3 regions of the Streptomyces sp. NPDC093085 genome follow, and region 3 is predicted to be linked to each of the others. Evidence: riboswitches for the same ligand, from Rfam matches in the RefSeq annotation. Region 3 holds a riboswitch; each other region holds the start of a gene.
What was found. A riboswitch is a leader RNA that binds a small molecule or an ion and turns the genes downstream of it on or off. The one in region 3 is predicted to bind thiamine pyrophosphate.
Positions count from the first base shown of each region.

Region 1: linked by a shared signal. The riboswitch ahead of thiO (glycine oxidase ThiO) and the one ahead of AB0O07_RS20325 (thiamine ABC transporter substrate-binding protein) in region 3 are both predicted to bind thiamine pyrophosphate.
Region 2: linked by a shared signal. The riboswitch ahead of thiC (phosphomethylpyrimidine synthase ThiC) and the one ahead of AB0O07_RS20325 (thiamine ABC transporter substrate-binding protein) in region 3 are both predicted to bind thiamine pyrophosphate.

Region 1 is NZ_JBFBFB010000003.1:270,132-280,141, reverse strand. It holds gene AB0O07_RS12015 (deoxyribonuclease IV) at 1-559, opposite strand, end outside; gene pknB (Stk1 family PASTA domain-containing Ser/Thr kinase) at 566-2,560, opposite strand; gene AB0O07_RS12005 (thiazole synthase) at 2,672-3,526, opposite strand; gene thiS (sulfur carrier protein ThiS) at 3,534-3,749, opposite strand; gene thiO (glycine oxidase ThiO) at 3,746-5,011, opposite strand; TPP riboswitch at 5,009-5,122, opposite strand; gene AB0O07_RS11990 (FAD-dependent oxidoreductase) at 5,289-6,452, shown strand; gene AB0O07_RS11985 (Rv2175c family DNA-binding protein) at 6,565-6,930, shown strand; gene thiE (thiamine phosphate synthase) at 7,070-7,756, shown strand; gene metF (methylenetetrahydrofolate reductase [NAD(P)H]) at 7,888-8,805, shown strand; gene AB0O07_RS11970 (hypothetical protein) at 8,819-9,895, shown strand; gene AB0O07_RS11965 (NAD(P)/FAD-dependent oxidoreductase) at 9,937-10,010, opposite strand, start outside.
Region 2 is NZ_JBFBFB010000016.1:76,250-86,259, forward strand. It holds gene hisC (histidinol-phosphate transaminase) at 1-63, opposite strand, end outside; gene AB0O07_RS31515 (LacI family DNA-binding transcriptional regulator) at 537-1,649, shown strand; gene AB0O07_RS31520 (metallophosphoesterase) at 2,098-3,339, shown strand; gene AB0O07_RS31525 (hypothetical protein) at 3,489-4,331, shown strand; gene thiC (phosphomethylpyrimidine synthase ThiC) at 4,466-6,367, opposite strand; TPP riboswitch at 6,360-6,503, opposite strand; gene AB0O07_RS31535 (YibE/F family protein) at 6,645-8,009, shown strand; gene AB0O07_RS31540 (SsgA family sporulation/cell division regulator) at 8,103-8,537, opposite strand; gene AB0O07_RS31545 (helix-turn-helix domain-containing protein) at 8,641-9,414, opposite strand; gene AB0O07_RS31550 (DUF5326 family protein) at 9,557-9,778, opposite strand; gene AB0O07_RS31555 (cupin domain-containing protein) at 10,005-10,010, opposite strand, start outside.
Region 3 is NZ_JBFBFB010000006.1:347,254-357,263, forward strand. It holds gene pyrH (UMP kinase) at 1-748, shown strand, start outside; gene frr (ribosome recycling factor) at 876-1,433, shown strand; gene AB0O07_RS20315 (phosphatidate cytidylyltransferase) at 1,433-2,500, shown strand; gene rlmN (23S rRNA (adenine(2503)-C(2))-methyltransferase RlmN) at 2,673-3,779, shown strand; TPP riboswitch at 3,818-3,943, shown strand; gene AB0O07_RS20325 (thiamine ABC transporter substrate-binding protein) at 4,039-5,166, shown strand; gene AB0O07_RS20330 (iron ABC transporter permease) at 5,328-6,941, shown strand; gene AB0O07_RS20335 (ABC transporter ATP-binding protein) at 6,941-8,047, shown strand; gene AB0O07_RS20340 (hypothetical protein) at 8,187-9,554, opposite strand; gene AB0O07_RS20345 (ATP-binding cassette domain-containing protein) at 9,536-10,010, opposite strand, start outside.

The sequences.
Region 1 (10,010 bases), on a different contig from region 3:
TGGGGTGGGCGTCCAGCGCCGCGAAGTACGGGCCGAAGTCCCAGGTCCGCGAGCAGAGCGAGAAGCCCTGGCCGGCCGTCGACTCCAGCAGCAGGCGCGGGTCGTCGTCATGGGTCAGCTCGTCCAGCAGCGGCAGCATCAGCTCCCGTACCTGCGCCAGCGCCACCTCGCGCGGCCGGCCGCCGGTCGCGGACCCCGTGTGCACCACCACCCCCAGCGCGCCGATCTCCCGGCCCCGCCGCAGGCTGTGGCGGAGCGACTCCACGGACTTCTCCGCGGTCGCCGCCGTGTGCGAGCCGAAGTTGATCAGGTAGGGGGCGTGGACGTACGCGGGCATCCCCGCCGTCTCGCACGCGGTACGGAACCGCTCGTCCTCCGCCGGGTTCCCGGCGGGCGTCGCCCAGCCGCGCGGGTTGGCCGCGAAGACCTGCACGGTCTCCGCGCCCAGCTCCCGCGCGAACGCCAGACCGGTCGTGGCGAGCCCGCCGGCCACGGGCACATGGGAGCCGACAGGGTTGCGCTGGCCGGCGCGGTCGCGCGGGCCGACAGGGTGGCGCATGTGGTTCTAGAGTCCCTTGGTCTTGATGGTGATGGTGGAGCCTTCGGGGGCCTGCTGACCGCCGGGGACGGACTGCTCGCCCACGGTGTCGCCGAGGAACGGGAAGCTCTTCTCGACCTTGACCGTGAAGCCCGCCGCCTCCAGCTCCTTCCGCGCCTCCTCGGAGCCCTTCCCGGTCACATCCGGTACGGAGACCATCCGCGGCCCCTTCGAGACCGTCAGCGTGACCGTGTCGCCCTCCGCGAGGCGGGTGCCCCGGGCCGCCGACTGCTGGGCGACCGTGCCCTCGTCGAAGGAGGAGTTCACCTGGCCGGGGGCGATCCTCACCTTCAGCCCCGCGTCCTCCAGCCGGGCTGTGGCGTCGGCCACCGTCGCACCGGTCACCTCCGGCATCTCGATGGCGGCGCCCTTGCTGACCACCAGCGCGACCCCGGAGTCCGGCCGGATCTCCGTCCCGGCCCCCGGCTTGGAGCTGATCACGGAGCCCCGGGGGACATCCTCGCTGAACTCCCGGGTGACGAGCCCGGCGGCGAGACCGGCCTTCTTCAGGTCGGAGCGCGCCTCGTCGAGGCTCCTGCGCACCACATCGGGCACCTGGACGATCTTCGGGCCGCGCGAGACGACCACGGTCACCGGTCCGCTGCCGCGCACCCGGGCGCGCGGCTCCGGGTCGGTCCGCATGACCGTGCCCCGGTCGTAGGTGTCGCTGAAGTCCCGGGTGACCTCCGTGTCCAGCCCCTCCTTGGCGAGCCGGGCGCGCGCGTCGGCCTCGCTCCGGCCGAGCACCGAGGGCACGGTGGTGAACTGACCCGCGTTGATGTACCAGACGCCCGCACCCGCCCCGAGCACCAGCAGCACCGCGGCGATCACCGCGAGCACCACCCGGCGCGGCCGCCCGCCGCCGGGCCCCCGCGCCCCGTACCGGGGCCCCCGGGGCGGCGCCGCGCTCTCGGGGAGTACCGGCTCCAGCCTGCTGGTGTGCTGCACGCGCGCCACCCGCGCGGTGTCCGGCTCCTCCGCGAACCCCCCGGCGTCCCCGCCGGCCTCGGGGTCCTCGACGGGCCGGATCCGGGGGATGACCGTCGTCCGGCCGTCGGAGCCCGGACCCTCCTCGGGCTCGGGCTTCGCCCGCGGCGGTACGGCGTCGAGCTGCGCGTCGGTGAGGGTCGCGCGGGCCGCCCTGGTCAGCGCCAGCAGTCCCACCGCGTCCAGCGGCCGGTCCTCCGGGTCGCGCGCGGTGGCCGTCGCGACCAGCCGGTCCAGTCCAGGGGCGAGCCCGGGGACGGCGGCGGACGGGGCCGGCACGTCCTCGTTCAGATGGAGATAGAGAACCTGCGCCGGGGTGTCCCCGATGTGCGGCTTGGCGCCGGTCAGCATCTCGTAGAGGACCACCCCGCACGCGTAGACGTCGACCCGGGTGTCCGATGTGCCGTACTCGATCTGCTCGGGCGCGAGATACGAGACCGTGCCGAGCACCGTCCCCGTGGTGTTCGTGACCTCCCCGACGCCCCGGACCAGCCCGAAGTCGGCGACCTTGACCCGGCCGTCGTCCCCTATCAGCACGTTCTCCGGCTTCATGTCCCGGTGGACGAAGCCCGCCCGGTGCGCGGCCCCCAGCGCGGCGAGCACCGGCTCCAGGATGTCCAGCGCGGCCCGGGGGCGCAGCGCGCCGCGCTCCCGTACGACATCGCGCAGGGTGCACCCCGCCACGTACTCCATGGCCAGGTAGACGTACGCGCCTTCCGCGCCCTGGTCGAAGACGCCGACCACGTTGGGGTGGTCGAGCCGGGCCACGGACTTGGCCTCGCGGATGAACCGTTCCACGAACGTGGCGTCCGTCGCGAGCGCCGGATGCATCACCTTGAGGGCCAGGACCCGGTCGAGCCGGGTGTCCAGCGCCCGGTAGACCGTGGCCATGCCGCCGACCGCGATCCGTTCCTCGACGCGGTAGCGGCCGTCGAGCACCTGCCCGACGATGGGGTCCTGAAGGGTCGTATCCACGCCGCCGAGTCTACGAGCCGCCGCCGACACTCCAGATCCCCCGGGGCGGAGCGGGCACCGGACTGAGGCCGACCTGTGACAGCCCGGCGGGCGTGCGGGGACGGTACGGGGTCAGAAGGCGGGCCGCTCCGGGTCCAGGGCCGCCACCCCGGCCACCGGCGAGGAGGCCTCGGCGAAGTGGCGGCGGGGGATCCGGCCGGCCAGCCGGGCCAGCCGGCCGGCCGCCACCGCGTGCCGCATCGCCTCGGCCATCACCACCGGCTCTTGCGCCCGGGTCACCGCCGACGCCAGCATCACCGCGGCGCACCCCAGCTCCATCGCGAGCGCCGCGTCGGACGCGGTGCCCGCGCCCGCGTCAAGGATCACCGGGACCGTGGCGCGCTCCACGATCAACTGGAAGTTGTGCGGATTGCGGATGCCCAGGCCGGAGCCGATCGGGGAGCCCAGCGGCATGATCGCCGCACATCCCACGTCCTCCAGCTTCGCGGCGAGGACCGGGTCGTCGTTGGTGTACGGGAGCACCGTGAACCCGTCGTCCACCAGGGTCTCCGCCGCGTCCAGCAGTTCGACCGGATCGGGCAGCAGGGTGCGCTCGTCCGCGACGACCTCCAGCTTCACCCAGTCGGTGCCCAGCGCCTCGCGGGCGAGCCGGGCGGTGAGGACGGCCTCCCCGGCGGTGAAACACCCCGCCGTGTTGGGCAGCGCGCGGATACCGAGCCGCTTCAGTACGGAGAGCACCGAGCCCTGCACGGTCGGGTCGAGGCGGCGCATGGCGACCGTGGTGAGTTCGGTGCCGGAGGCGATCAGGGCCCGTTCGAGGATCTCCAGGCTGGGCGCCCCTCCCGTGCCCATGATGAGGCGGGAGCCGAAGAGCGCGGAACCAAGGGTGAGCGGATCGTCGGCCGGGGTGCTGCCGGCCCTCGTGCTGTCGGCCGCGGAGCCGCCGGCCGTCGTGCTGTCGGTCATCGTGCTGTCAGCCTCCTTGTACGGCGGTGAGGATTTCCACCCGGTCGCCGTCGCAGAGGGCGGTACCGGACCAGCGGGTACGGGGAACGACCGTCTCGTTGACGGCGGCGGCCACCCCGGAGGGCGCCACCGTCAAGGTCGCGATGACGGCGTCGAGCGTCGTAGAGGCGGCGAACGCACGTCGCTCGCCGTTGACGGAGACGTGCACCCATGCGGTGTTCATACGGAGCGCTCCCTGGAGGCGGGTACGGATACGGGGGAGTGCGTGAGGGGGGCGGCGGAGCCGTCGGGGGAGAAGCGCAGCGGCGTGAAGGGCGCCGCCTCGGGCGGGAGTTCGCCGGTGGTCAGGACGGCCGCCAGCACATCGCCGGTCACCGGGGTCAGCAGCACCCCGTTGCGGTGGTGCCCGGAGGCGAGCGAGAGCCCCGGCAGCACCGTGGGGCCGAGCAGCGGCGCGTTGTCCGGCGACCCGGGGCGCAGCCCCGCGCAGGTCTCGGTGAGCGGCAACTCGGTGATGCCGGGCACCAGTTCATGCGCGTCGCGCAGCAGCTCGTACACCCCGCCCGCGGTGACCGTGGTGTCCCACCCCAGCTCCTCGGTGGTGGCGCCGACGACCAGCTCGCCGTTCTCGCGCGGCACCAGATAGAGCGGGCCGCCCCGCACCACGGCCCGTACCGTCCGGGAGAGGAACGGCGCGTACCGGCCCGGCACCGTCAGCCGCACCACCTGCCCCTTGACCGGCCGTACGGGCGGCACCGCCGCCGGCGGCACCCCCGCGAGACGGCCGCTGAGACTGCCGCCCGCCAGCACCACCTGGTCCGCGCCGAGCGCCGCCCCGTCCGCCAGCACCACCCCGGCGGCCCGGTCCCGTACCACGGAGAGCCGCGCCGCCCGGGCCCGGTGGAAGGCCACCCCGGCCCGCTCGCACGCCGTCAGCAGCGCGGCGGCGAGCCGGCGCGGGTCGATCTGGTGGTCGCCGTCGACCCGCAGCCCCCCGCGTACGCCCGGCGCGAGCATCGGCTCCAGGCGCCGGCAGTCGCGCCCCGAGAGCCACTCCGACGCCAGCCCCGAGCGGAGCTGGAGCGCGTGCAGCTCACGGAGCTGGGAGCGGTCGTCGGCGTCGAGCGCCACCGCGAGCGTGCCGCAGGCGCGGTAGCCGGTCTCCCGGCCGCTCGCCTCCGCCAGCTCCGCGACGAACGCGGGATACCGCTCCGCCGAGCGGAGGTTGAGCCCGAGCAGGGTCTCCTCGCCGTAGTGGAGTTCGGTGACGGGCGCGAGCATGCCCGCAGCGACCCGCGCGGCGCCGCCGCCGGGATCCGGGTCCGCCACCGCCGTACGCAGCCCGCGCAGCGCCGCGCGCCACGCCGTGACCAGGCCGATGATCCCGCCCCCGACGACCACGACGTCGTACGCGGAGGTCCGCACGGACGAGTGCGTGAACGAGTGTGTGGGTGAGTGCGCGGGTGACCGCGTGGGTGACCGCATGGGCGTCCAGCCCCTCCCTTCGCCGGCATGACCCGGATCAGGTTCGGACGGTCGGAGGCCGCTCCAGCCTCCCTCTCAGCCCGGTGCGTCCGGGCTCCCGCGAGGTAGTGTCGACCGCCAGCCTAACGCGCGGTGCGGAGCGCGGTAAGGGAGCTTCCCGCCCGGCGGCCCGCCCGCACCGGCTGTCTAAGGTGATCGGGTGAGCGAGCAGCGGCAGGGACAGCGGCAGGGACAGCAGGGGCCCGAAGGGCCCGGAGTGGTCGTCGTCGGCGCGGGCATGGCGGGGGTCCGGACCGCCGTGGCACTCCGCGAGAAGGGGTACGCGGGCCCCGTCACCCTGATCGGCGCCGAACCCCATCCGCCGTACGACCGGCCCCCGCTCTCCAAGGCCGTCCTGCTCGGCACCGCCGAGGGCTCCGCCTTCGACATCGACTTCGGCGCCCTCTCCGTCGATCTCCGGCTCGGGGTGGCCGCCACCGGCCTCCGCCCCGCCGACCATGAACTCGACACCGACGCGGGACCGCTCCCGTACACCACGCTCGTCCTGGCCACCGGCGCCGAACCGGTCGCGCTGCCCGGTACCGACGGGGTGCCCGGCGTCCACGCGCTGCGCACGCTCGACGACGCCGCGCTGCTGCGCCCCGTGCTCCGGGAGCGGCGCCGGGTGGTGGTCGTGGGCGCCGGATGGATCGGCGCCGAGTTCGCCACGGCGGCCCGCGAGGCCGGGTGCGCCGTGACGGTGGTGGAGGCGGCGGACCTGCCGCTCGCCGCCGCCCTCCCCGCCGAGGTCGCGGGCCCGATGGCCGGCTGGTACGCGGAGAGCGGTGCCGAACTCCTCACCGGCGCCCGGGTGGCCGCCGTGGAGCCGGGGGCGGTGGTCCTCGCCGACGGCCGCAGGCTCACCGCCGACGCGGTGGTCGTGGGCATCGGCGCCCGGCCCGCCACGGGGTGGCTCGCGGGCTCCGGTATCGCGCTCGGCGCCGACGGCTCGGTCACCGCCGACGAGCGGCTGCGCACCTCGCTCCCCGAGGTCCACGCGGTCGGCGACTGCGCCTCCTTCCCGTCCGCCCGCTACGGGGAGCGGCTGCTCGTCCACCACTGGGACAACGCGCTCCAGGGCCCGCTCACCGTCGCCGCGCACATCCTCGGCGAGAGCGACCCGGTCTACGACCCGGTGCCGTACTTCTGGTCGGAGCAGTTCGGCCGCTTCGTCCAGTACGCGGGCCACCACGCGGCGGCCGACACGCTGGTACGGCGCGGCGACCCCGAGGGGGCGGCCTGGTCGGTGCTCTGGCTGCGCGACGGCGTCCTGAGGGCCCTGCTGGCGGTCGGGCGCCCCCGCGACCTGGCCCAGGGCAGAAAGCTGATCGAGGCGGGCGCCAGGATCGACCCGGAACGGGCGGCCGATCCGTCCGTACCGCTCCGCAAGGCGGTGCGCTAGCCGCTCCCGGCCCGCACGTACCGTCCGGTATGTCACGGTGCGTACGGTCATGCACCCCCGTCCGGGCCGCTTCGGGGTGCCCAGTGTCAGTCCGGGATGGCACGCTTGTCCTGTGACCGAGATTGACGCAAAGATCGATGCTCTCGTCCCCGCCTGGCTTCACCTGCCCGATATCGCCGAAAAGCTCGATGTCGAGGTGACGCGCGTGCGGCAGTTGGTGAAGGAAGGCCAGCTCATCGCCGTGCGCCGGGGCGAGAACAGGACGCTCCAGGTACCCGCCGCCTTCATCGACGGCACCAAGGTCGTCAAGGGGCTCGCCGGCACCCTGACGCTCCTGCGGGACGACCACTTCACCGACGAAGAGATGCTCGAATGGCTCTTCACCCCCGACCCCACCCTGCCCGGCACCCCCGCGCAGGCCCTCAGCGAGAATCGCGGTACGGAGGTGAAGCGCCGCGCGCAGGCGCTCGCCGTCTGACGACCTCATCCGCCGTGGCCGGGCGGGGCCCGTGGCGCTCGCGCCGCCGCTCCCGCCCGGCCCCGGCGATCCGACGACCATGACCGGATCCGGGCGGCCCGGACCCGGTCCCACGGGGGGACCTGCCATGTCCACGGCCATGCCGACGCCCACGCCCGCACCCGGGCCCGCACCGGGCCCGGCGCTCCGGGCGGCGCTCGCCGACGCCCGGCTCTACCTCTGCGTGGACGCCCGCAAGCGGCAGGGCGACCTCCCCGCGTTCCTCGACGCGGTGCTCGCGGCCGGGGTGGACATCGTCCAGCTCCGCGACAAGAGCCTGGAGGCGGCCGAGGAACTGGACCACCTCCAGGTCTTCGCCGACGCCTGCCGCCGCCACGGAAAGCTGCTCGCGGTGAACGACCGCGCGGATGTGGCGCACGCCATCGGCGCCGACGCCCTCCACCTCGGCCAGGGCGACCTGCCGGTACCGGCCGCGCGGGCGATCCTCGGCCCCGCCCCGCTGATCGGCCGCTCCACCCACGCCCCCGCCGAGGTGGACGCGGCACTCGTCCAGCCCGGTGTGGAGTACTTCTGCACCGGCCCCTGCTGGCCCACCCCCACCAAGCCGGGACGGCCCGCCCCCGGCCTCGGCCTGGTGCGGTACGCGGCGGCGAGCGGCACGGACCGCCCGTGGTTCGCGATCGGCGGGATCGACGCGGACAACCTGGACCAGGTGCTGGACGCCGGGGCCCGCAGGATCGTCGTCGTACGGGCGATCACGGAGGCGGACGACCCCGGCTCGGCGACGGCGGCGCTGGCCGGGCGGATACGGCACCGTACGGCCTGAGCGGTGTACGGACCGGTTCCGGCCACCCGGGATGTCCGGATCGTGTCCGAGGGGTGGACAGGAGCCGGGCAATAGCGCCGAAAGCCCCGGACCGGCTTGGGTGGCCGCCAAGGCCCCGATAACCTGCACATATGGCCCTTGGTACAGCATCGACCAGATCGGACCACGCCCCCGCGGTCCGCGATCTGCTCGCCTCCGGCAAGACCTCGTACTCCTTCGAGTTCTGGGCGCCCAAGACCCCGAAGGGCGAGCGGAACCTCTGGAACGCGCTGCGCAGAGTCGAGGCGGTCGCGCCCAGCTTCGTCTCCGTGACCTACGGGGCCGGCGGCTCCACCCGGGACGGCACCGTCCGGGCCACCCAGCAGATCGCCGCCGACACCACCCTCACCCCCGTCGCCCACCTCACGGCCGTCGGCCAGTCCGTCGCCGAGCTGCGCAACATGATCGGGCAGTACGCCGACGCCGGGATCCGCAACATCCTCGCCGTACGGGGCGACCCGCCCGGCGACCCCATGGGCGAGTGGACCGAGCACCCGCAGGGCGTGAAGTACGCCGCGGACCTGGTCGGCCTGATCAAGGAGTCCGGCGACTTCTGTGTCGGTGTGGCCGCCTTCCCCGAGATGCATCCGCGCTCGACGGACTGGGAGAGCGACATCCGGCACTTCGTCGCCAAGTGCCGTGCGGGGGCGGACTACGCGATCACCCAGATGTTCTTCGACCCGACGGCCTACCTGCGGCTCCGCGACCGGGTCGCCGCCGCGGGTTGCGCCACCCCGATCATTCCCGAGATCATGCCGGTCACCAGTGTGAAGATGCTGGAGCGATTGCCCCAACTCTCCACCGCGGTCTTCCCGGCGGAGCTGAAAGAGCGGATCCTCTCCGTCAGGGACGATCCGGCCGCTGTACGCTCCATTGGCATCGAGTTCGCGACGGAGTTCTGCGCCGGGCTGCTCTCCGAGGGCGTCCCCGGCCTCCACTTCATCACCCTCAACAACTCCACGGCGACGCTCGAAATCTACGAGAACCTCGGACTGCACGAGCAGTCGTGACGAGAGGGCGGGTATGGGCTGGACAGTCCTCTACATCGCATTCGGCATCGTGGCCCTCTGGCTGCTGGGCGAGGTTCTGCTCCAGTACAAGGCCCGGCTGCGCTGGCGGGTGCTGGCCTTCACCGGGTTCATGGGTGTGGTCCTCGGGGTGCTCATTCCCAACGTCTTCGTCATCGTGCTCGGCACGATCGCGTTCGCGGTCGGCCAGACCTATGTGACGCTCTCCTTCCGCAGCGGCTTCTCGACCGGGTGGTCCCTCGCGGGGCGGCCCGGCGCCAGCAAGCGCCGCAAGGGCGGCGGGGAGGCCGTCGACCGCGAACCCGCCCTGGAGGTCTCGGACCTGGCGTACGAGCCGGTGCCGGAACCGTCGGCGGGAGCTGAGGGAGTCGGCCTGGACGCGGCTCCGGGGATGTCTTCCGAGGCACACGCCGAGGCGCCTTCGGTGTACGCGCCGATGCCCATGCCCGACGAGACCGGGCAGTACGGCATATACGACGACGCCGTCCAGGACGCCCGGACCGCCTCGTACGCCAACGCCCACGCCAACGCCTCGGCGGACCGGAACGACCTGGCCGACCCGGCCGCGTACGGCGGCGGTTACGAGACCTACAGCGGCTACGGCACGCACACCCCCGGCCAGGACGCCTACGCCACTGCCGCGCAGGACGGGTACGGCACCCAGGACGCCTACGCCCACCAGGGCGGCTGGGACACCCAGGACGCCTACGCCCAGCAGACGCCCCAGCAGTACCAGACGCATCAGGGCGACCACCAGTACGGCTACGGCAGCGGCGACCAGGGGTACGCCGGGTACGCCGAGCCGACCTATCTGACCGGCGGCTCGTCGGGCGGCCGGCAGTACGACGCCTCGTACGACAGCTTCGGCGGCCAGCAGCAGTACGCGGCCCCGTACAACGGCGGCCAGGACCAGCAGAGTTACGCCAACGACACACCCCCCGGCGGTGTCTGGGTCCCCCAGCAGCGCGAACGCCAGGACGACCCGTTCGCCCAGAACCCCACCGACCGCCCCCACCAGGGGTACGACGCGGGCTCCGGCTCCGGCTACCCCGGCGACCAGTACCGCTACTGACCCGGCCGGGGCCGCTCAACCCGCCCGGGGCGCCACCGCGTTCACCGCGACCCCCGGAACCCCGCGCCCTCCACGACAAGACCGGCGACCAGGGCGCCCGACATGCCCGCATGGG
Region 2 (10,010 bases), on a different contig from region 3:
GATGCCGTCCAGTTCGGCACGGAGCTTGGGGGTCGTCCGGAGCTTGGGGCTCGTCTCGCTCACCGGGGTCCTCCTCGGCCGTTCGGCGGTCGGCGGCCCGGTCCGTCCTGCCCGGTCCAGGCGCCATCGATGCCGCTCACCCTACGAGGAGCGGTGGCCAGGACGAACGCCGGGCACAGCTCCGCCCCCGACGCCGGGCGCGGAGGCCCCCTCCCGGGCGCGGACATCGCGGGGGAACCCGGGCGAGGGAACCCGGAGGAACGCGGGAAAAACAGGGGGAGCACTTCTCCCTCCGGCGTGCGCCGGTGGCTCGCGCCGTGGCGCGCATCCCTCGTAGAGGTGAGTTGAGACCTCTTCGAAACATGGGCCCCTCGGCAGGCCCATACCGTCCCTTACAGAGGAGACCATGGCAGAAACGATTAACTCCCTTGCCTTTCAAGGTCGTTGAGCCAGATATGTCTTGCAGAAACGTGCCTCCTGCCGGGTGCATATGCGACCGGCCCTACCCCCCGCGAGCGCCCTACTATCGGCTCGCCATGACAGCAGCAGGGAAACACCAGGTGAGCCGGACGGACACAACCCGCCGGGGAAGCCGGCAGAGTCGGGCGGGCATCCGGGACGTCGCCGCCGCCGCCGGTGTCTCCATCACGACTGTCTCGGACGCGCTCAACGGGAAGGGCCGGTTACCCGAGGCCACCCGGAGCCATGTCCGAGAAGTGGCGGAGCGCCTCGGCTACCGGCCGTCCGCCGCCGCCCGCACCCTCCGTACCGGCAAGTCGGGGCTGATCGGCCTGACCGTGACCACGTACGGGGATGAACCTTTCACCTTCACCGAGTTCGCCTACTTCGCCGAGATGGCCAGGGCCGCCACCTCCGCCGCGCTCGCCCGCGGCTACGCCCTCGTCATCCTCCCCGCGACCTCCCGCCACGACGTCTGGGCCAATGTCGCCCTCGACGGAACCGTGGTCATCGACCCCTCCGACCACGACCCCGTCGTCGCCGAACTCGTCCGCCAGGGCCTCCCGGTCGTCTCCGACGGCCGCCCCGCCGGCACCCTCCCGGTCACCGCCTGGGTCGACAACGACCACGAGGCGGCCGTCCTCGACCTGCTCGACCATCTCGCCGCCGCCGGCGCCCGCCGGATCGGCCTGCTCACCGGCACCACCACGGACACCTACACCCGGCTCTCCACCACGGCGTATCTGCGCTGGTGCGAGCGGGTCGGCCAGGACCCGGTCTACGAGTCCTACCCCGCCCACGACCCCTGTGCCGGGGCCGTCGCCGCCGACCGGCTGCTGGCCCGCCCGGACCGCCCGGACGCCGTCTACGGCCTCTTCGACCCCAACGGCACCGACCTCCTCGCGGCCGCCCGCCGCTACGGGTTACGGGTCCCCGAGGACCTGCTGATCGTCTGCTGCAGCGAGTCCACGGTCTACGCCTCCACGGAACCCCCCGTCACCACGCTCTCCCTGAAGCCCCGCCGCATCGGCACCGCCGTGATCCAGCTCCTCATCGACGCCATCGAGGGCGTCGAGACCGACCGGCCGGTCGAGCAGGTGATACCGACCGAACTGATCGTCAGGACCTCCTCCCAGCGCCGCCCGCCCCGCACCACGGTCAGCGCCCCCCGCTCCCCCGCGGGCGACTGAGGGGCCCGTACGGAACCGGCGTACGGAACCGGCGCAGGGAACGCCACACGGAACGCCGTACGGAACCGGGACGGAGCCGGGACGAAAGCGGGACGTGAACGGGGCGCGAGCGCGAGGTGAGCGCCCGCCGCCCCGCGTTTCCCCGGCCCCTACGGCGCCGTACGGGCCCGTACGAGGCCCCGAGGCGACCACCACGCCCCCGTACGACACCACCGGACCGGCTGATTCCGGCACCCCGCCGAACGGCCGGACCCTCGGCATTTCGGGCGATCGACGCGAAATCAGCCACCGAACCGGCGGTACGATCGGATTCACCACCCCTGGTGCGTCACAGAGGCCCGAGGTCATTCCTATGATGGGCGCACGACACCACGGACCTTCCCTTTTCCGCCGCCGGGCACAACCCGGGCGGGGCGGGCGGGCCCGAGAGGTGTACGGCGGCACGACGGTGGTGGAGGGGTCGATGACACAGGGGGCCGGTCAGGGACCCGTGGTGCGGACGGCGACGTTGCGCGACTTCCGCGTACCGCCCTACGCGCAGGTTCCCGTGGAGTCCGGAGAGCCGGCACCGCCCGGCCCGCCCAGCCCGGCGGGCCCGCCCGCCGCCGTACCCGCGCCGCCGCCCCCGGCCGCCCCGGCAGCGGCACCGGCGGCCCCCGCGCACGCCCCGCACCCCGCCGCCGGGCCGTCGGCACCGCCCCCGGCGCCCACGGGCCACCCCGGTGACGCGGTCCCCGCGGACGAGCCGCCGGAGGGGTACACACCGACCGAGCGCGACCTCCCGGTGATCACCATGGCCAACCGGGGCGACACCGTGCTGGTCAAGGTGGACGCCGCCGCCGAGAGCAGCGACATCGAAGGCCCCGGGCCGCTCTTCGTCGTCGGGGACGTCCACGGCTATCTCGACGAACTCGTCGCCGCCCTCACCGAACAGGGCCTGATCGACGCCGAGCGCCGGTGGGCCGCCGGCAACGCCCGCCTCTGGTTCCTCGGCGACTTCACCGACCGGGGCCCCGACGGCATCGGCGTCATCGACCTCGTCATGCGGCTCTCCGCCGAGGCCGCGGCGGCCGGCGGCTACTGCAAGGCCCTGATGGGCAATCACGAACTGCTCCTCATCGGCGCGAAGCGGTTCGGCGACACCCCCGTCAACTCCGGCGCCGGCACCGCCACCTTCCAGGCCGCCTGGATCCTCAACGGCGGCCAGCGCACCGACATGGAGCGCCTCCAGGACGTCCATCTCCAGTGGATGTCCCATCTCGACGCGGTCGTCGAGGAGGACGGGCATCTGCTGATGCACTCCGACACCACGGCCTATCTCGACTACGGCTCGTCCATCGACGAGGTCAACGACACCATCTACCAGATCCTGACGCGCAATGACGCCGACGAATGCTGGGACCTCTTCCGCAAACTCACCAAACGCTTCGCCTTCCGCGACGAAGGCGGCCCGGAGGCCGTACGGGAACTCCTCTCCCGGTACGGCGGAGGGCGAGTGGTCCACGGCCACAGCCCGATTCCCTATCTGCTCGGCGAAGTCGGCACAGAAGACGCGTCCGACGACGAAGGCGACACCGAGCCGGTGGTGGAAGGGCCGCACGTATATGCCGACGGGCTGGCCATCGCGATGGACGGCGGGGTGACGATGGCGGGAAAGCTGCTGGTCGCACGGCTTCCGCTGGCCAACTGATTCGATGTGGACAGGTGTTTTCCGGAAACCCCCTGTCACGGCACGCCAAAACCGCTCTACCATCTGCTTATCCGTAGCAGGCTCTCCTCCGTTTCCGCCGACTGCGGCTCGTACCTCACGGGCGCGACGGCCCTACGGAGTATCGGGGGATGCACATGAATAGCGCTCCGCACCTGCTGAGCGAGGATCGCGCGGATTTCGAGCGCATCCTCGACGATGTGCTGCGCAATGCGCACGAACGTCCGGACCTCGCCAAGGTCGGGCAGCGGCTCACCGCCGAGCAGTTGCGCACCCGGGCCCTCAACGCGACGGCCCGGATAGCCACGGCCGCCGCCGCCGAGTACGAGCATTACGCCACGCTCCGCGAGGAGTCCCGCGCGCCGGCCGCCACCACGCCCGACTCCGTACGGGACCCCGCCCCGGAGGAGCCGCCCGGCTCCGGCGCCGGACTCACGGCCGTCGTCAGCGTCCTGGTGCCGGTCCTCGGCGGGGTGGCGGCAGTGATCTTCCTCCTCGTCGGCTACCTCCTGAAGGCGCTCGACCCGCCGCCCGCCTTCGCGAGCAGCCTGGTCGCGGTCGGCTGGTTCTTCGCCGCCATCACCGCGATCGGCATCCTCGGCGCGGCGGTGGGGCTGCTGGTCACCGCCATGCGCAACAGCTCGACCGAACTGCCGGCCGACGAGACCGCGGGCCGCGAACCGCCCGACGAGGTCGCCCGCGCGCGCGAGGCCTGGCGCCACGCCCTGCTGGAGCGCGGCATCCTGCCCTTCCTGCGCAAGGCCCTCGACGACGCCGGTACGGCCCCGGCCGCCACGCCCGCGCCGACCCGGTCGGCGACCCAGCTCCCGAAGATCGGCTACAGCAGGCCGGACTTCTCCAGCCCCGACGACGGCTCCGACGCGGGCAAGCGGCCGAACTTCAGCAGCCCCGACTTCAGCGGCCCGGACTTCACCAGCCCCGACTTCGGCGGCCCGGAACACCGGCCGGAGTGACCCCGGCCGCCCCCGGAACGGCTCCGGGGTGCCCCTCGGGGTGACTCCGAGGTGACCGGGCCCCCGTCGAGGGCCGCCCGGTCACCCGGGACGGAGCGGCCCTCACCCGGCCTCGGGCCACGGCGCCCGGCGGCTCAGTCGGCCAGCGGCAGATAGACCCGGTTACCGGCCGCTGCGAACTCCTTGGACTTCTCCGCCATGCCCGCCTCGATCTCGGCCGCCGAGGCCGCCGTGGCCCCGCCCGGCCCCGTACCGCCCTCACCCGTACGACCCGGTTCCGTACCGTCGGCGCCGCTGCCGCCGGACAGGTCGTCGCCATGCCGGCGCCGGATGTCCTGCGAGATCTTCATCGAGCAGAACTTCGGACCGCACATCGAGCAGAAATGCGCCGTCTTCGCCGGCTCCGCGGGCAGCGTCTCGTCATGGAACTCCCGTGCCGTGTCCGGGTCGAGCGCCAGGTTGAACTGGTCCTCCCAGCGGAACTCGAAGCGGGCGTCCGACAGCGCGTCGTCCCACTCCTGGGCCCCCGGATGCCCCTTGGCGAGATCCGCCGCATGGGCCGCGATCTTGTACGTGATGACGCCCGTCTTGACGTCGTCGCGGTCCGGCAGCCCCAGATGCTCCTTGGGCGTGACGTAGCAGAGCATCGCCGTGCCCCACCACGCGATCATCGCCGCGCCGATCCCGGAGGTGATGTGGTCGTACGCCGGGGCCACATCGGTGGTCAGCGGTCCGAGCGTGTAGAACGGCGCCTCCTCGCAGATCTCCTGCTGGAGGTCGATGTTCTCCTTGATCTTGTGCATCGGCACATGGCCGGGTCCCTCGATCATCGTCTGGACCTGGTGGCTCTTCGCGATCGTGTTCAACTCGCCCAGCGTGCGCAACTCGGCGAACTGCGCCTCGTCGTTGGCGTCCGCGATGGAGCCGGGGCGCAGCCCGTCGCCGAGCGAGTACGTCACGTCGTACGCGGCGAGGATCTCGCACAGTTCGTCGAAGTTCTCGTAGAGGAACGACTCCTTGTGGTGTGCGAGGCACCAGGCGGCCATGATCGAACCGCCGCGCGAGACGATGCCGGTCTTGCGGCGCGCGGTGAGCGGTACATAGCGGAGCAGGACCCCGGCGTGGACCGTCATGTAGTCGACGCCCTGCTCGGCCTGTTCGATCACCGTGTCCTTGTAGATGTCCCAGGTCAGCTCCTCGGCCTTGCCGTCGACCTTTTCGAGCGCCTGGTAGAGCGGCACGGTGCCGATGGGCACGGGGGAGTTGCGCAGCACCCACTCGCGGGTGGTGTGGATGTTGCGGCCGGTGGAGAGGTCCATGACCGTGTCGGCGCCCCAGCGGGTCGCCCAGGTCATCTTCTCCACCTCCTCCTCGATGGAGGAGGTGACGGCGGAGTTGCCGATGTTCGCGTTGACCTTCACCAGGAACCGCTTGCCGATGATCATCGGCTCGCTCTCGGGGTGGTTGACGTTGGCCGGCAGGACGGCGCGCCCCGCCGCGATCTCGTCGCGGACGGTCTCCGGGGAGACGTTCTCGCGGATCGCGACGTACTCCATCTCCGGGGTGATCTCGCCCTGGCGGGCGTACGCGAGCTGGGTCACCGTCCGGCCCGCGCGGCCCCGGCGCGGCTGGCGCGGGCGGCCGGGGAAGACCGCGTCGAGCCCCCGCAGGTTCCCGGAGCCGCCCGGGAGGGTCCCGCCGCGCGGGGTGGTGTGCTTGAGCCCGTCGTCCTCGGGACGGGGCGCCCGGCCCGCGTACTCCTCGGTGTCGCCCCGGCCGATGATCCAGTTCTCCCGCAGCGGCGCGAGACCGCGGCGTACGTCGGTGTCGACGGCGGGGTCGGTGTACGGGCCGGAGGTGTCGTACAGCGTGACGTCCCGGCCATTGGTGAGGTGGACCCGGCGGACCGGTACGCGGAGGTCGGGGCGCGATCCCCCGACATACCCCTTGTGCCAGCCGACGGCCTCCCCGGTGGGGCGCGGGCCGTCCGTGCCCTCCTGGCCGGAGGCAGACAGATGTGTGTCCTGATCGGTCATGAGACCTACTCCCTACGCCGGCATTACCCGGTAACAGGTTCAGCGGTCGGCGCAGCGATGGTGTCCGGGAAGCGTCCCGGGACCTACACGTCAGCGCCCTCTCAGCCCGGTGCTCCGAGCTCCCGCGTGTGCAAAGGTTGCCTCCACGCTAGCGTCATATCGGGCACGCTGACCAGAGGGCCCTCCGCTTCCTCCGCCTTCTTGCGATGATCGGGCGGTGACCCCACCCACGCAGACTCACGAATCGCACGGCCACACGCACAGCCATGGCCCCGCCATGCCGGTCTCCCGGCACCTCCGCAAGGTGATCGCGGCGGTCCTGATCCCCTTCGCGGCGGCCGTCGTGGTCGGGCTCACCGTGCTCTGGCCGGGCGGCGCACCGGCGCACGAGCGGACCGGTGTGGGCTTCGACCGGCAGACGGTCGAGGGCCAGGTGGTCCAGATCGAGAAGATCCCCTGCAAGGACGTGAACGCCGGGCAGGTCCCGTCGACCGGTGACACCTCGACTCCGCAGGGCCGCGAGGCGGTGCAGGAGGAGACCGGCCAGTGTGAGAAGGCCACGATCGAGCTGACGAGCGGCAAGGAGAAGGGCCGCACCTTCATCGAGATCGTCCAGCCGGACGCGCCGCGGCAGTTTCACGTGAAACAGGGCGTTGTGGTCGCCTACGCGCCGGACGCTCCCCAGGATCTCCAGTACTCGGTCACCGATGTGGACCGGGAGTTCCCGATGCTCCTGCTGGCCGGGATCTTCGCGCTCGCGGTGGTCGTGGTGGGGCGGCTGCGGGGGGTCATGGCGCTGATCGCGCTCGTGGTCTCGTTCGCGATCCTGACGCTGTTCATCCTGCCGGCGATCCTCCAGGGCTCGAATCCGCTGGTGGTGGCGGTCGTCGGGGCGAGCGCGATCATGCTGATCGCGCTCTATCTCTGCCATGGTCTGACGGCCAGGACCTCGGTGGCGGTGCTCGGCACCCTGATCTCGCTGCTGCTGATCGGGCTGCTGGGGTCGCTCTTCATCGGCTGGGCGAGTCTGACCGGGAACACCGACGACAGCACCGGGCTGATCCACGGCCTCTACCCGGACATCGATATGAGCGGCCTCCTGCTGGCCGGTGTGATCATCGGCTCGCTCGGGGTGCTGGACGATGTGACGGTGACACAGACCTCGGCGGTCTGGGAGCTGCGCCAGGCGGACCCGACGATGGGGCCGCGCGCGCTCTACCGGGCCGGGATCCGGATCGGCCGGGACCATATCGCTTCGGTGGTCAACACCCTCGTCCTGGCGTATGCGGGGGCCGCCCTGCCGCTCCTGCTGCTCTTCTCGATCGCGCAGTCGAGCGTGGGGACCGTCGCCAACAGCGAACTGGTCGCGGAGGAGATCGTACGGACACTGGTCGGGTCGATCGGTCTGGTGGCCTCGGTGCCGGTGACCACGGCGCTGGCCGCCCTGGTGGTCTCCGCCGACCGGTCCGCCCCGGAGAACCCGGCAACCCCCTCCGCCGCCCCCGCACCCTCCGGTCCCTCCGGCCCGGGGACGGGTCCGGCAGCGGGTCCGGCGGCCGGTCCCGCCCGGGGGCCTCATGAGTCCCAGGGGATGCTCGTGCCGCCCGCTCCGGGGGGCCGGGGACACCGCCGGAAGAAGTAGCGACGGCGCCGCTGTTCGAGAACGCCCGGGGCCCTACCCGGCGGGGGTCATTTCGACACCGGAAATCACCCGGACGGCCCCCTCCACGGAGCCTCAGCCGGCGTTCTCCTCGGCGAGGATGCGCCCCAACTCCTCCTCCAGGCTGCCTTCGAAGTCGCTGAGCGCCCGCTCCTGACCGAGCGGGACCAGCCGGTCCGTACGGTCCAGGAAGGCCACCAGGGGCGCGGCGGAGACCCGGAAGAGCGCGTGGTCGTCACCGACCTGGAGCCGCATATGGACATCGGAGAGGTCCTCGGGCGAGGTCGGCGAGATGTGCACATCGCCGTCCCCGCTGGGCGTGTTGATGCCGTCGAGGAGCAGTTCGCGCCCGAAAGTCCAGGTCACAGGCGCATCGCCGGGCAGATGGAATGTCATGCGCACCGCGTAGGGATCAGCCACCTTGTAGTGGAGTTCCACCGGGATACGGAACGACAGCTCCTCGGAGACGAGGAAGCTCATCAGGACCTCGGCCTGAACCGACTCGCGCATCGTTGTACTCCGGAGTAGATGGAACAGTGGCTGGGAATGATCCCCGTTGACCCTCTTGACGCAATCGTGCTGTAAGCGCTAGCGGATCACAAGGAGTAATTTTTCAGATACTGATAGAGAGAATATGCGAGGTCAGCAGCGATCCGATCTCTCTGCGTAACCGTTCGACCGACGGAAGCAGTCGCTCCTGTTGACGAAGCGGTAAAGAAATGGCCACGGTGGCCGCGACGGATCCGACGGTGATCGGCACGGCGGCGCAGACCGTACCGAGCCGGTACTCCTGCCGGGACACGACCGGTTCCGTACGCCCCAGCGCGTCGAGGCGCGCCAGCAGGGTCCGGCGGTCCGGCACCGAGTAGGGCGTGAGGGGGCGTACGGGATAGCGGTCGAGATGGTCGCGGCGCGCCGCGTCATCGAGCTGGCTGAGCAGACACTGGCCCATCGCATGGGCGTGGGCCGTCGCATGGAAGTCTCCGCGTGCGTCGACCGCGGGGCACGCGGGACTGTCGGCCACGGAGACCAGGTCCATCTCACCGTCGTGGTGGACCGCGAAGTACACGGGGACGCCGATCGCGTCCCGGAGCCGCCCCATGAGCCCGGCGAGGGCGGTGCGGCGGCTCAGGACGGCCTCGGCGTCCGCCAGCCGCCGGGCGGCGTCCCCGAGGACGAAGACACCCCGGCGCTCACGGCGGAGATAGCCCTCGTGGGCGAGGGTGCGCAACAGGTGGTAGGCGGTGGGGAGGGGAAGCCCCGCCTCCCGTGCGAGCTGTTTCGCGCTGGCGCCGTCCGGGTGCGAACCCACCGACTCCAGCAGCCGCAGCGCCCGCCGCACCGAACCGATCAGCGTGGGAGCCGCGGCGGATGTAGCTGTGACCAAAGATCACCCCCAGGCGTGCGGACGGGCCGGGGGCCCGCCGGGTGCGGCAGAGGTGAGTCACTTTAGGGGCAGCCCGGAGCGGGGGTTGGTTTCCCCTTCACCTTTCCCCCGGGCGGGCTAACAGACCTATGGACTGACAGCCCTACCAGTCACTCCGCGAGGACGAGGAGGACGCCGTGAACTTCCGTACGACGTAGATCAGTCCACCGACCAGTGCGACGAAGACCAGCACCTTGAACAGCACCCCGATCACGAACGTGAGCACGCTCATGATCAACCCGCCGAAGACCACGACGGCGATCGCGGGCACCGCGATCCACTTGACCCACCACGGCATGCCCATGAATATCTCCCGAACCGCCATCGTCCTTACCTCGCTTCACCATGTCGCTGACGTATCCGCTGTACGCCTTCGATGCTAGGGCCGCGACAGCCTCCATGGTGGCCCCGCGGCCCCCGCTCTCCCCTGATCCGACCCTGAGACGCGTCTGAGGGTCACCCCCCAGACGAACCCCCGGGACAAGCCCTCGGAGAGGGGCCGGAATCAGCGGGACCGGCCCCCCGGGCGCAGGTCGGCCCTCGGACACAGGTCAGCC
Region 3 (10,010 bases):
GAGCGTCGAGAAGACCGACGACAGCACGAAGCGCCGCTTCATGCTGAAGCTGTCCGGTGAGGCGTTCGCCGGCGGCGGGGCGCTGGGAGTCGACCCCGACGTCGTCCACGCCATCGCCCGCGAGATCGCCGCCGTCGTCCGCGACGGCGCCCAGATCGCGGTCGTCCTCGGCGGCGGGAACTTCTTCCGCGGCGCCGAACTCCAGCAGCGCGGCATGGACCGGGCACGCTCCGACTACATGGGCATGCTCGGTACGGTCATGAACTGTCTGGCGCTTCAGGACTTCCTGGAGAAGGAAGGCATCGACTCCCGCGTCCAGACGGCCATCACCATGGGGCAGGTCGCCGAGCCGTACATTCCACTGAGGGCCGTACGCCATCTGGAGAAGGGCCGCGTCGTCATTTTCGGCGCGGGTATGGGCATGCCGTACTTCTCCACCGACACCACCGCCGCCCAGCGGGCCCTGGAGATCGACGCCCAGGCGCTGCTGATGGGGAAGAACGGCGTGGACGGGGTGTACGACTCCGACCCCAAGACCAACCCCGACGCGGTCAAGTTCGACGCACTTGAGTACAGCGAGGTCATCGCCGGCGATCTGCGCGTCGCCGACATGACCGCTATCACGCTGTGCCAGGACAACCGGCTGCCGATCCTTGTCTTCGAATTGCTGAAGGAAGGCAATATCGCACGCGCCGTCAAGGGTGAGAAGATCGGCACTCTCGTGAGCGACCAGGGCACCCGGAGCTGATTCCGGGCGGCCCCGCACGGGGATGGACAAAGCCCTGCCGGTCGGACACCGTGCAGGACAAGACGCGACGCAGGTTCCGCCGGCCGGCAAGCATGCCGGACCCACTCAAGACACGCAGGAGCAAGTGGTGATCGAAGAGACCCTCCTTGAGGCCGAGGAGAAGATGGAGAAGGCCGTCCTGGTCGCCAAAGACGACTTCGCCGCGATCCGCACCGGGCGGGCGCATCCGGCGATGTTCAACAAGATCGTGGCCGACTACTACGGTGCCCTCACCCCGATCAACCAGCTCGCCTCGTTCGCCGTGCCCGAGGCGCGCATGGCCGTGGTGACCCCGTTCGACAAGAGCGCGCTGCGCAACATCGAACAGGCCATCCGCGACTCCGACCTCGGCGTCAACCCGAGCAACGACGGGAACATCATCCGGGTGGTCTTCCCGGAGCTGACGCAGGACCGCCGCAAGGAGTTCATCAAGGTCGCCAAGACCAAGGCCGAGGACTCGCGGATCTCGATCCGCGCCGTCCGCCGCAAGGCCAAGGAGACCATCGACAAGCTGATCAAGGACGGCGAGGTCGGCGAAGACGAGGGACGCCGCGCCGAGAAGGAGCTCGACGACACCACCGCGAAGTACGTCGCGCAGGTGGACGAGCTGCTCAAGCACAAGGAAGCCGAGCTGCTCGAAGTCTGATGAACGACTCTTCCCGGGGTGCCTCGCCGACAGCCGGTTATTGGGGACCGACCGACCAGGGGGCTGCCCCGGCGGGTCCCGCATACGATGAGCAGCCCGCATCGCAGACTCGGCCCATGCCCATCGTGCCCGACGAACCCGCGAACGGCGGGGACCACAACGACGACCGGGGGGCTGCTCGACCGGGCGGCCCCCCGTTCCGTGACGAGACGCCGCAGGAGCCCATGGCCGTTCCCCCGCAGCCCCCGCCGAAGAAGCGGGCCGGCCGCGATCTGCGCGCGGCCATAGGGGTCGGTGTCGGGCTCGGCGCGGTGGTCGCCGCCTCGCTCTTCATCGTCAAGGCCGTGTTCATCGGTGTCATAGCGATCGCCGTGGTCGTGGGGTTGTGGGAGCTGACCTCGCGACTCGACGAGAAGAAGGGCATCAAGGCACCGCTCGTACCGCTCGCCGTGGGCGGCGCAGCCATGGTCGTCGCCGGGTACGCGCGCGGCGCGGAGGGCGCCTGGGTCGCGATGGCCCTCACCGCGCTCGCCGTGCTGATCTGGCGGATGACGGAGCCGCCCGAGGGCTACCTCAAGGACGTCACGGCCGGGGTCTTCGCCGCGTTCTACGTACCCTTCCTCGCGACGTTCGTCGCGATGATGCTCACAGCGGGCGACGGATCGCAGCGGGTGCTGATGTTCCTCGTGCTGACCGTCGTGAGCGACACCGGCGCGTACGCCGTCGGCTGGCGCTTCGGCACGCACAAGCTCGCGCCGCGCATCAGCCCCGGCAAGACCTGGGAGGGGCTCGGCGGCGCCGTCAGCTTCGCCATGGTGGCCGGCGCGCTCCTGATGGAGTTCATGATCGACGGCGGAGCCTGGTGGCAGGGTCTGCTGATCGGCCTCGCCGTCGCGGCCAGCGCCACACTCGGCGACCTCGGCGAGTCCATGATCAAGCGCGACCTCGGGATCAAGGACATGGGCACCCTGCTGCCGGGGCACGGCGGCATCATGGATCGGCTCGATTCGCTGCTGCCCACGGCGCCGGTGGTCTGGCTGCTCCTGGTGCTCTTCGTGGGGGCATGAAAGACAGTGGCGGTCCCCGGGCATGAAGGGGACCGCCGCGCGCCCCGTACGGGGCGCGTGCCGGTTTCGGCGAAGGGGGTACGTCCGCCACGGTGCGGCGTACCCCCCTCGCGTATGCCCGCCGCGATCGGCATACGGGGCACCGGGCACCGTCTGCGACACTGGACGGACCATGCCTGCACCCGGAGAACTCACTTTCGTCGCGCCCCGCGGAGCCAAGAAGCCGCCGCGGCACCTCGCCGACCTCACCCCCGCCGAGCGCCGCGAGGCGGTCGCCGCCATCGGTGAGAAGGCCTTCCGCGCCAAGCAACTGTCGCAGCACTACTTCGCGCGGTACGCGCACGACCCCGAGCAGTGGACCGACATCCCGGCCACCGCGCGGCAGAAACTCGCGACGGAGCTGCTGCCCGACCTGATGTCGGTGGTACGGCATATCTCGTGCGACGACGACACGACCCGTAAGACGCTCTGGCGGCTGCACGACGGCACCCTCGTCGAGTCCGTCCTGATGCGCTATCCGGACCGGGTCACCATGTGCATCTCGTCGCAGGCAGGGTGCGGCATGAACTGCCCCTTCTGCGCGACAGGACAGGCCGGCCTGGACCGCAACCTGTCCACCGCGGAGATCGTCCACCAGATCGTCGACGGGATGCGTGCCCTGCGCGACGGCGAGGTGCCCGGCGGCGCGGCGCGGCTCTCCAACATCGTCTTCATGGGCATGGGCGAGCCGCTCGCCAACTACAAGCGTGTCGTCGGCGCGATCCGCCGCCTGACCGACCCCGAGCCGGACGGCCTGGGGCTCTCGCAGCGAGGAATCACCGTCTCCACGGTCGGCCTGGTCCCCGCGATGCTGCGCTTCGCCGACGAGGGCTTCAAATGCCGGCTCGCGGTCTCCCTGCACGCCCCCGACGACGAGCTGCGCGACACCCTCGTCCCGGTCAACACCCGCTGGAAGGTACGGGAGGTGCTGGACGCCGCGTGGGAGTACGCGGAGAAGTCCGGCCGCCGCATCTCCATCGAGTACGCCCTGATCCGCGACATCAACGACCAGGCGTGGCGAGGCGACCGTCTCGGCCGCCTCCTCAAGGGCAGGCGGGTCCACGTCAACCTGATCCCACTCAATCCGACCCCAGGGTCGAAGTGGACGGCGTCCCGCCCGGAGGATGAGAAGAAGTTCGTCGAGGCCATCGCGGCGCACGGCGTGCCGGTCACCGTACGTGACACACGTGGCCAAGAGATCGACGGTGCGTGCGGACAGTTGGCCGCCACGGAGCGCTAGCGCGTCCTAGGGGTAACCTAGCCCCGAAACGTATTGCATATTTCCGGCAGGGGAGCGCTACAGCGCTGAGAGTGCGGCATGTGCCCGTGAGAGCGGGCAGCGGTCGCAGACCCTCTGAACCTTGCCCAGGTCATTCTGGGTAGGAAGTTCGGACATCACTCAAGCTGTTGCGCCCTGCCCGGAGACCGGCCGTCCTTGTCGACTGCCGTGCTCCGGGCAGGGCGGCGTCTTCTCCTGGACACCCCCAGGAGGAAAACCAGTGAGCACCACCCGTACGCGTACCGGTGCCAGAAAGGCGGCGTACGCCGCGATCGCCGTGGCGCTCGGCATCACCACCCTCGCGGCCTGCGGCGGCTCCGATGCCTCCGCCCCGTCCGGCGACGGCGGAAGCGGCAGCGGTACGGAGTCCAAGACCGTCACCCTGGTCAGCCATGACTCGTTCAACACGTCCCCCGAGGTGCTCAAGGAGTTCACCAAGGAGACCGGCTACACCGTCAAGGTCCTCAAGAGCGGTGACGCCGGCGAAGCGCTCAACAAGGAGATCCTCACCAAGGGGGCGCCTCAGGGTGACGTCTTCTTCGGCGTTGACAACACGCTGCTCTCTCGGGCTCTCGACAACGACCTGTTCGTACCGTACGAGGCGAAGGGGCTGGACCGGGTCGACGCGAGCGCGCGACTCGACAAGGAGAAGAACCGCGTCACCCCCGTCGACAGCGGCGATATCTGCGTCAACTACGACAAGAAGTATTTCGAGGGCAAGAAGCTCACTCCGCCGCAGTCCTTCGACGATCTGATCAAGCCCCAGTACAAGAACCTGCTCGTCACCGAGAACGCCGCGACCTCCTCGCCGGGCCTCGGCTTCCTTCTGGGCACGGTCGCGCACTACGGGGACGACGGATGGCAGGACTACTGGAAGAAGCTGAAGGCCAACGGCGTCCTGGTCGTCGACGGCTGGGAGCAGGCGTACAACGAGAGCTTCTCCGGCTCCGCCGGTGGCAAGAAGGCCAAGGGCGACCGGCCGTTGGTCGTCTCCTATGCCTCCAGCCCGCCTGTGGAGGTGCTGTACGCGAAGCCGCAGCCCCAGCAGGCCCCGACGGGTGTCTCCACCGGCACCTGCTTCCGGCAGACGGAGTTCGCGGGTCTGCTCGACGGCGCGAAGAACGTGGCGGGGGGCAAGGCTCTGCTGGACTTCCTGATCAGCGAGAAGTTCCAGGCGGACATGCCGCTGAACATGTTCGTCAACCCGGTGGTCAAGGACGTCGCACTGCCCGAACTGTTCACGAAGTTCGGCGCGACCGTCGAGCGGCCCGAGACCGTGGCGCCCACACGCATCGCGGCCAACCGTGAACAGTGGATTCAGTCGTGGTCCTCACTCGCCGTGAAGTAACCCCGGAGAAGGCCGACGGGGCAGCACAGGACGACCAGACCGCCCGGCGCCCCGTACGGCACGCTGGCGGCCTGCGCGGCGCCGTACGGGGCGCCTCGTGGCGCAGAGAGCGGTGGCGGGGACGTCGGCGCGGCCACGGCGGCGCCGTACGCCTCGCCCTCATGGCCGCGCCCCTCGCCTTCTTCGCGGTCTTCTTCGCCTACCCGGTGGCAGCGATTGTCGGCCGCGGCCTCAAGATGGACGGCGCCTGGCAGTTCGGCCGCGTCGGCGACGTACTCGGCCGCCCCGACATTCTCGGCGTCCTGTGGTTCACCACATGGCAGGCACTCGCCTCCACGGCGCTCACCCTGCTGATCGCCCTGCCCGGCGCATACGTCTTCGCGCGCTTCGCCTTTCCAGGGAAACACGTCCTGCGCGCCGCCGTGACGGTGCCCTTCGTGCTGCCCACCGTCGTCGTCGGTACCGCCTTCCTGGCGCTGCTCGGTCGCGGTGGACTCCTGGACGACATGTGGGGCATACGGCTCGACACCACCGTCTGGGCGATCCTGCTGGCCCATGTCTTCTTCAACTACGCGGTGGTCGTACGCACCGTGGGCGGCCTGTGGTCACAGCTCGACCCGCGCCAGGAGGAAGCCGCGCGCGTACTGGGCGCGGGGCGCCTCCGGGCGTGGCGGCATGTGACGCTCCCCGCGCTCGCCCCCGCCGTCGCCGCCGCGGCACTGATGGTCTTTCTCTTCACCTTCACCTCTTTCGGTGTCGTGCAGATTCTCGGCGGCCCCGGTTTCTCCACCCTTGAGGTCGAGATCTACCGGCAGACCGCCCAACTCCTCGACCTGCCCACCGCTGCGGTACTGACCCTCGTGCAGTTCGCGGCGGTCGGGGCGGTCCTCGCCGTACACGCCGGCACCGTACGGCGGCGGGAGACCGCGCTGAAGCTCGTCGACCCGGCACGGACCGCGCACCGGCCCCGCGGAGCGGGACAGTGGGCGTTGCTGGCCGGTGTGCTCGCGACCGTCGCGCTGCTGATCCTGCTGCCCCTGGGCGTGCTCGTCGAACGCTCCCTACAAGGCCCCGACGGGTACGGCTTCGCCTACTACCGGGCGCTCGCCTCCGTCGAGGCGAGCGCGGGCACCTTCCTCGTACCGCCGCTGGAGGCCGTCTGGAACTCGCTGCGGTACGCGCTGGTCGCCACGGCCGTCGCGGTAGTGATCGGCGGCCTCGCCGCCGCCGCGCTGACCCGCCGCGCAGGACGCCTCGTACGGGGCTTCGACGCACTCCTGATGCTGCCTCTCGGTGTCTCCGCCGTGACCGTCGGCTTCGGCTTCCTGATCACCCTCGACAAGCCTCCGCTCGACCTGCGGGCGTCCTGGATCCTCGTACCGCTTGCCCAAGCGCTGGTGGGTGTCCCCTTCGTCGTACGGACCATGCTGCCCGTCCTGCGCGCGGTGGACGGCCGACTGCGCGAGGCGGCGGCAGTCCTCGGCGCCTCCCCCCTGCGCGTCTGGCGCGAGGTCGATCTGCCGCTGGTAGGGCGCGCCGCGCTGGTTGCGGCGGGGTTCGCCTTCGCCGTATCGCTCGGCGAGTTCGGCGCGACAGTGTTCATCGCACGCCCCGACCGGCCGACGCTCCCGGTCGCGGTGGCACGGCTGCTGGGCCGGCCGGGCGAACTCAACTACGGGCAGGCGATGGCACTGTCCACCGTCCTGATGGTGGTGTGCGCCGTGTCGCTGCTGGCGCTCGAACGTATCCGTACCGACCGCTCGGGAGAGTTCTGATGCCCCTGCTGACCCTCTCCGACGTGACCGTGCGGTTCGGTACGGGCACGCGCGCGGGCACCGTGCCGCGCGCGGCCCTCGACGCGGTGGACCTGGAAGTTGCCGAACACGAGATCGTCTGTGTGCTCGGGCCGAGCGGCAGTGGCAAGTCGACACTGCTGCGTGTCGTGGCGGGCCTCCAGGCCACGGACGCTGGGCGCGTGACCCTCGACGGCACCGACCTGTCGTACGTACCCGTGCACCGGCGTGGCGTCGGCCTGATGTTCCAGGATCACCAGCTCTTTCCCCAGCGCGACGTGGCGGGGAACGTGGCCTTCGGCCTGCGGATGCACGGTGGGTCACGCGACGAGCAGGCGCGACGCGTCGAGGAACTGCTCGAACTCGTCGGCCTCCCGGGCGCCGGACACCGCGCCGTCACCACGCTCTCCGGCGGCGAACAACAACGGGTCGCCCTGGCGAGGGCGCTCGCGCCCCGGCCTCGGCTGCTGATGCTGGACGAGCCGCTCGGCCAGTTGGACCGGAGCCTGCGCGAGCGCCTCGTGGTCGAACTGCGCGGCCTCTTCGGACGACTGGGTACGACCGTGCTCGCCGTCACCCACGACCAGGGCGAGGCATTCGCGCTCGCCGACCGCGTCGTGGTGATGCGCGAAGGCCGGATCGCGCAGAACGGCACACCGCTGGAAGTCTGGCAGCGCCCCGCCTCCGCCTTCGTCGCGCGATTCCTCGGCTTCGACAATGTCGTACCCGCGACGGTGAGCGATGGGGCCGCCGACACTCCCTGGGGCGAGATCCCCGTACCGGAAGGCTCCGCGACGGGCGAACAGTCTCTCCTGGTACGACCCGGCGGGGTACGCCTCGTCGACGCCGCCCAGGGGCTGCGCTGCACCGTGGAGGCCCGCACATTCCGGGGCAGCCGCGTCGCCGTCCTGCTGCGTCCCGACTGCCCTGGCGACGTACCGCCCCTGGAGGCCGAATGCGGCCTGTACGCCGCCCCGGCGGAGGGCGCGACGGTGGGCGTCGTCTTCGAAGCCGAGGATGTAGTGGTCCTGGACGAACGTACGGAGCGCCCCGCACGCCCCGTACGGGGCGCAACGGCGTCCCCTTGAGGCAGCCCCTGATGGAGCGGTAGCGCCGGAAGGTCGACGAGTCGGCGACGTACGGGGCGGCCCCACGAAGCGCGGCTGCGCGCCGTGGGGCCGTGGGCGGGGATGCAACGGGGCGAGGGCCCGTGGCCTCGCCCCGTACCTACGCGGTGAGCGGGATCGCGGCCAGCGTTGCCACGCCCCATGTCAGGGCAGTGAAGACGGCTACCACGGTGACTGTTCTGAGCACCGTCGCTGTGCGCAGCAGCGTCGCCGGAGCGCCGGTGACGCGCAGGTTCTCGGTGGTGGCCAGTCGGGTCTGCCGCGCTTCCAGGGCTGCTGTCAGCACCGTGGCCGCAGTGCAACCGATGACCAGAGCGGTGCCGAGCGCAGTGAGCGGACCGAACGGGCGCTCGTCCGTGGGGCCGTACAAGGACACTGCGGCGAACGTGCCCGAGAGTACGGCGCACAGCACGCCCAGAGGGTGACCGATACGCCGCGACTCCGCCATCAGGGTCCGCCCCGCCAGCAGACGGAGCGCTCCGGGACGTACGACCTGAAGCAGCCAGCCGCACAGGTACATGATGCCGGGCCCGGCCAGCGTCAGCCCCACGGCGGTCAGTGCCCAGCCGACCAGGACCCCCGTCGGGCTGCTGCCCAAGGGGCCGGGCAGCGCCAGCGCGGAGTCGCCCCCACCCCGGCTCGCGTACGTCTCCACCGCGAGGCCGGCCGCGACGAGCGCGACGCCCCAGGGCAGCCCCGTCGGTGCCGGCGAGGGATGCGGTGCTGCCACGGGCGTGTGGACGGGCTTCGGGGCGGGAGCGGTGGGCGCGGAGACGGCAGTACGGACTGCTACGGGGCCCTCGGCGGTGGAGCCCCCGTCGTCCATCTCCGGTGCCGCTGGCGCCGAGAGAGCCGCGGAAGGTGTCTCCGCGCCGCCACCGTCCCCTGCCATCGTGGTTCCCGTGGTCGCCCGCATCCGGCCCCGTGCCGGGGCCCGTACGGCGCCTGTGGCCCTCGCCTCGGCGTATCCCCTTCTGCGGAGAGCGAAGGCCGTCGCCACGGTGGCCAGGACCGGGGCGGCGGCCAGCAGCGTCAGGGCCGCGCCGAGCGGCAGCGGTTGGCCGGTGGCGAGCAGGTCGGCCGCCTCGCCGTCGAACGGCATGCCCGTCAGATCGCCGCGCAAATGCAGGAAGAACAGCAGCGCCAGCGCGCTGCCCAGGGTGCAGGAGATCGCCGTCGACGTCGCCGCCAGGGCGGTGAGCCGCGCCGGGCCGAGGCCCACAGCCGACAGGCCGCGACGCGAGCGGGTACGCGGGTCGGCGCGCGCCACGGCGACGGCGAACTGCACCGTCGCCGCGAGCGGGATCAGACACCAGATGAGCCGGCCCATCGCCCCCGCCGGGTGACCCATCGCCCCGCCGAGTGTGCACAGCAAGAGGAAACCGACACCCGCCGACGCCGCGGCGACCAGCAGTCGCCGGAACTGGACCAGGGGGTGAGTGCCGCGGCCTAGACGGAGAGCGAGCACGCGGCCTGGCCTTCCGCCTCGGGCGAGCGCGACGCTGTGTCGCGTCGGCCGTCCACCAGGGTGACCGTACGGTCGGCGAGCGTCGCGACCTCCGCGTCCAGAGTGGCCAGGACGACGGTGATCCGGTGTGAACGCGCCGCAGTGGTCAACGTACGCAGAACCTGTGCCCGGTCCTTGCGGTGCAGGGGTGCCGTCGGCTCGTCGGCGAAGACGACCGAGGGTTCGGTGACCAGGGCGCGTGCGACGGCGACGCGCTGCTGCTGGGAGCGGAAGAGGGCGTACGGCCGTTTGCGGGCGCAGGCACCGATATCGAGGCGTTCCAGCCACTCCAAGGCGGCGGACTTGGCGGCACGGTGCGGCGTACCGCGCATCAGCAGGGGCAGCGCGGCGTTCTCCCAGGACGTCAGCTCGGGTACGAGGGCCGGCTCGGGCCCGATCCAGCCGAAGCGGTCACGG